Regions from separate parts of the Dankookia sp. GCM10030260 genome, predicted to be linked through region 1. Evidence: predicted binding sites of a transcription regulator. Region 1 holds the regulator's gene; the other holds the start of a gene.

The links. Region 1 encodes LexA, which represses DNA repair genes until DNA is damaged. Its sites were predicted from a motif close to TGTTCTANNTANGTTC; they were not measured.
Region 2: ACFQS7_RS21450 (ImuA family protein) is a predicted target of LexA. The motif match lies at 1,454-1,469, and genes of this name have one in related genera.

What each region holds. Positions count from the first base shown of each region.
Region 1 is NZ_JBHTDE010000008.1:145,645-148,032, forward strand. It holds gene ACFQS7_RS22150 (NUDIX hydrolase) at 1-637, shown strand, start outside; gene lexA (transcriptional repressor LexA) at 655-1,380, opposite strand; gene glp (gephyrin-like molybdotransferase Glp) at 1,502-2,388, opposite strand, start outside.
Region 2 is NZ_JBHTDE010000007.1:228,150-230,537, reverse strand. It holds gene cysE (serine O-acetyltransferase) at 1-260, opposite strand, end outside; gene ACFQS7_RS21455 (cysteine synthase A) at 272-1,315, opposite strand; gene ACFQS7_RS21450 (ImuA family protein) at 1,474-2,301, shown strand; gene ACFQS7_RS21445 (Y-family DNA polymerase) at 2,298-2,388, shown strand, end outside.

The DNA of each region.
Region 1 (2,388 bases):
GATCGCCGCCGCCTGGGCGGCCGCGCAGGGCCGCGCCGGCGGCCGGCTGTTCGACGGCCGCGTGTTCTCCGTCAGCGAACTCGCGCCGGACCGCATCGCCGGGCAGCTGGTGGCCTACCGGCTGGTGGTGGCGGCCTATGCCGACCCTGGCCTGGCGGCCGCGCTGCGGCTGCGGCCGCTGTCGGTCTGCGGCGTGCTGCGGATGCCGGACGGCATCCTGTTCGGCCGCCGCCAGCGCGGCGCGACCTATGAGGCCGGGCTCTGGCAGACCCCGCCTGCCGGCAGCGTCGATGCAGGGGCCGTGGTCGGCAACCGGGTGGATGTGGTCGGGCAGCTGCGGGCCGAGCTGGCCGAGGAAGTCGGCCTCGATTGGGGGCGCATCACCGGGTGCCGCGCCGTCACGCTTGTCGAGCATGCGGCGACCGGGGTGCACGACCTGGCCTTCCTGCTCGACACGCCGGCCGGCTTCGCCGAGGTCGCCGCCCGCCACGCCGCCACCGGCTGCGGCGAGTACACCGAACTGCGGGCGGTGCCGGAGGCGGCGCTGGCCGGCTTCATCGCCGCCGCAGCCGGCCGGATGGTCCCGGCCGCGCCCCTGTTCCTGCGGGCGGCCGGGCTGTTGGCGGATGGCGCCTGACCCGGCGCCGCCGCCGGTCAGTACTTCCGCAGCAGCCCGATCAGCCGGCCCTGCACCCGCACGCGGTCCGGCCCGAAGATCCGCGTCTCGTAGCGCGGGTTGGCGGCTTCCAGCGCGATGGAATTGCCGCGGCGGCGCAGCCGCTTCAGCGTCACCTCGTTCTCGTCGACCAGCGCGACGACGATCGAGCCGTTCTCCGCGGTGTCGCCGCGGCGGATGATCACCGTGTCGCCGTCCAGGATGCCGGCCTCGACCATCGAATCGCCGGCGACCTCCAGCGCATAGTGCTCCCCGCCGCCGAGCAGGGTGGCCGGGACCTCGACGCTGTTGCCGGAATCCCGCAACGCCTCGATCGGCAGGCCGGCGGCGATGCGGCCATAGAGCGGCAGATGCACCGCCGCGGCCTCGGTCGATTTCGGCACGCCGGACGGGTTGGCGGCGAAATTGCCGCGGATGACGTTCGGCGCGAGGGCCGGGTCGCGCGGCGCGGCCGGCTGCGTCGTCTCCGCCGTCCGGCGCGGCGCCATGTTCTCCGGCAGGCGGATGACCTCGAGCGCCCGGGCGCGATGGGCGCGGCGGCGCAGGAAGCCGCGTTCCTCCAGCGCCGTGATCAGGCGGTGAATGCCCGATTTCGACTTCAGCTTCAGCGCCTCCTTCATTTCCTCGAAGGAGGGGGAGAAGCCGGTCTGGCGCAGATGCTTGTCGATGAAGATCAGCAGCTCGTGCTGCTTGCGCGTGAGCACCGTATCGCCTCCGTCCGCGGCCGCGCCCCTCCCGCGACGCGGGAACAAAGGGGCAACCGAGTCGGAGTGTTCTACGTAGGTTCTCCGCGTCGGGTCAAACGGTTTTCCATAGGATACGCATTCAAATTCCGAGATCGCCCAAGGGGATGACCTCCACCGCCGCGCCGGCGGGCAACGCCGGGGCGAGCGGCGCGCGCAGGATCAGCCCCTCCGCCCGCGACAGGACCTTCAGCATCGAACTGTCCTGCTGGGGGAAGGGCGTGGCAACAGGCTGCCCATCGGCGCCAGTGGCGAGGGTGGCGCGCAGATGGTCGAAGCGGCGGTCGTTCGCCGCCAGGGGCGCCCCGGCCAGGGCGCGGATGGTGCGAGGCGGCTCGCCCGGCAGGCCGGAAAGCCGCGCGATCGCCGGGATCAGGAACAGCACGGCGCAGACCATGGCGGAGACCGGGTTGCCGGGCAGCCCCAGCACCGGCGTGGCGCCGAGCCGGCCCCAGATCAGCGGTTTCCCCGGCCGCATGGCGATCTGCCAGAAATCCAGCGCGAAGCCCTGCGGCCCGAGCGCCGCCTGCACCAGGTCGTGGTCGCCGACGCTGGCGCCGCCGGTGGTCACCAGCATGTCGCAGGCCCGGGCGGCGACGGCGGCCGCGGCGATGGCCTCGCGGTCGTCCGGGGCGATCGGCAGCACCAGCGGGTCGCCGCCGCTGGCCCGCACCAGGGCGGCCAGGGCATGGGCGTTGCTGCTGACGATGCCCCCCTCGGGGATCGGGTCGCCGGGCAGGGCGATCTCGTCGCCGGTCGCCAGGATGCCGATGCGCGGCGCCCGGTGCACCGCCAGCCAGGCATGGTTGGCGGCGGCGGCCAGGCCGATGTCCCGCGCGGTGAGGCGCTTGCCGGCCGGCAGCAATTCCTCGCCCGTGGCGAAATCGAGGCCGCGGGCGCGGATCCAGCGGCCGGGACGGACGGTCTCGGTGACGCGGACCTGGCCATCCCCGGCTGCGGCATCCTCCT
Region 2 (2,388 bases), on a different contig from region 1:
CCGATCACCACGCCCATGCCGTGGTCGATGAACAGCCGCCGGCCGATCCTCGCACCGGGATGGATCTCGATCCCGGTGATGAAGCGGCTGGTGTGCGACACCATCCGCGCCAGCGCCTTGAAGCCGGGGCGGTACAGCGCATGCGCCAGCCGGTGCATCAGCACCGCCTGCAGCCCAGCATAGCAGGTCACCGCCTCCAGCCAGCTGGGCCTGGCCGGGTCGCGTTCGCGGACGGTGCGGGCGAGCTCGATGATCTCCATGGGAAGCGTCCTTAGGCCAGCCAGGGGGGCACGGGCAGCCCCTTCTCGCGCAGGAATTCCGGGTTGAAGAGCTTGCTCTGGTAGCGCGCGCCGCCATCGCAGAGGATGGTCACGATGGTGTGGCCCGGCCCCATCTGCCGCGCCACGGCGATGGCGGCCGCGACGTTGACGCCGGCCGAGCCGCCGACCGAGATCCCCTCGTGCTGCTGCAGGTCGAAAACCTGCTCCAGCGCCACCGGGTCGGTCACCTGCACCGCGTCGTCGATGAAATCCCGGCCATGCACCAGATTCGCCGGCGCCGCGGTGGCCTGGCCGATGCCCTCGGTGATCGAGTTGCCCTCGGCCTTCACCTCGCCGGTCTTGAGCCAGCTGTGGAGCCCGCTGCCCATCGGGTCGGCCAGCACGATGCGGACCTGGGGATTGCGCGCCTTCAGCGCCCGGGCGACGCCGGTCAGCGTGCCGCCGGTGCCGCAGGCGCAGGTGAAGGCATCCACCCGGCCGGCCGTCTGCGCCCAGATCTCCGGTCCGGTCGTCGCCTCATGCACCGCCGCATTGGCCAGGTTGCCGAACTGGTTGGCCCAGATCACCCGCTCGCCCCTCGCGGCCAGCTCCTCGGCGATCGCGCGGGAAAAATTGACGTAGTGCCCGGGGTCGCGCAGCGGCTTGGGATCGACCAGCCGCAGGTCGGCACCGATCATCCGCAGGAAGTCGAGCTTCTCCCGGCTCTGCGTGCGGGGGACCACGATGATCGCCCGGTAGCCGCGCGCATTGGCCATCAGCGTCAGGCCGATGCCGGTATTGCCGGCGGTCCCTTCCACCACGATCCCCGGCTCCCCGGGCGTGAGCTGCCCGCGCCGCTCGGCATCCTCGATGATGCCGAGGCCGGCGCGGTCCTTCACGCTGCCGCCGGGCTGCATGAATTCCGCCTTGCCGAGGATCTCGCAGCCGGTCGCAGCACTTGCGCGGCGCAGACGGATCAGCGGCGTGTTGCCCACGGCGCCGGCGAAGCCGTCCACCACGTGCATCGGAGTCGGGGTGGCGATTGCGGCGCTCATGGGTCCTCCGGGCTTTCCGTGATCTGCGGCTGTTGAGGGCCTGGATTCAAGGGGCTTGCGCGCATTCCTGCCCTGCCCGCATGTCCCTGCATGTGTGTTTCACGCGGGTAACGCTTGACCTGACCCGGTCCGCTACAAGAACATAGCGCGAACACGCCATGACATTCCCTCCCGATTCTCCGCCGAGCCCTCCGCCCGGCCATGCCCTCGACCGCCCCGCCGTCCTGGCGGCGCTGCGCGCGCGCATCGCCCGGCTGGACCGCAGCGGCGCCCGGGCCGCCGCAGGCGACAGCCTGCCCTTGTGCGACGCTACCGACAGCCTGCCCTTGTGCGACGCCATCGACCAGCGCCTGCCCGGCGGCGGCCTGGCCCGCGCCGCGGTGCATGAGGTGCTGGCGGCCGATCCCGGCGCCGCCGCCGGCTTCTGCGGCCTGCTGCTGGCCCGTGCCCGCGGCACCGTCCTGTGGATCGCCGCCGAGCCGGATGCCTGGCCGCCCGGCCTGGCCCGCTTCGGCCTTTCCCCCGCCGACCTGGTGCTGGTGCAGGCGCCGCGGCGGCAGGATGCGCTCTGGGCGATGGAGGAAAGCCTGCGCTGCCCCGGCGTCGCCGGCGCGCTGCTGGCGGTGGACGGGCTGGACCTGACCGCCGCGCGGCGGCTGCAACTGGCGGCCGAGGCGGGCGGCGCCATCGGCCTGCTGCTCTGCCCGGATACCGGGGAAGCGGGTGGCGCGACCGCGGCGCTGACCCGCTGGCGGGTCGGCGCGCTGGCCGGGACCGCCAGTGGGATAGGCAGTGCGCACGACCTGGGCGACCCGCGCTGGAGCCTGGAATTGCTGCGCGGCCGCGGCGCCCGGCCACAGCGCTGGGAGGTGGTCTGGCGGCCTGCCCTGGACCGGCTGGACCTGGACGATGCCGGGGTGGAAGCCGATGAACGGGACGCCGAGGTCGAGACGGTGACGCTGCACGCGAGGCGCCGTGCGCGATGAGACGCCGCGCCTGCGCGCCGCCGCGGCTCCCTGACAGTATCGGCCCCGCGCCGGAGCCCGGGCCGGCCCCGGCACCAAGCCCCGCTT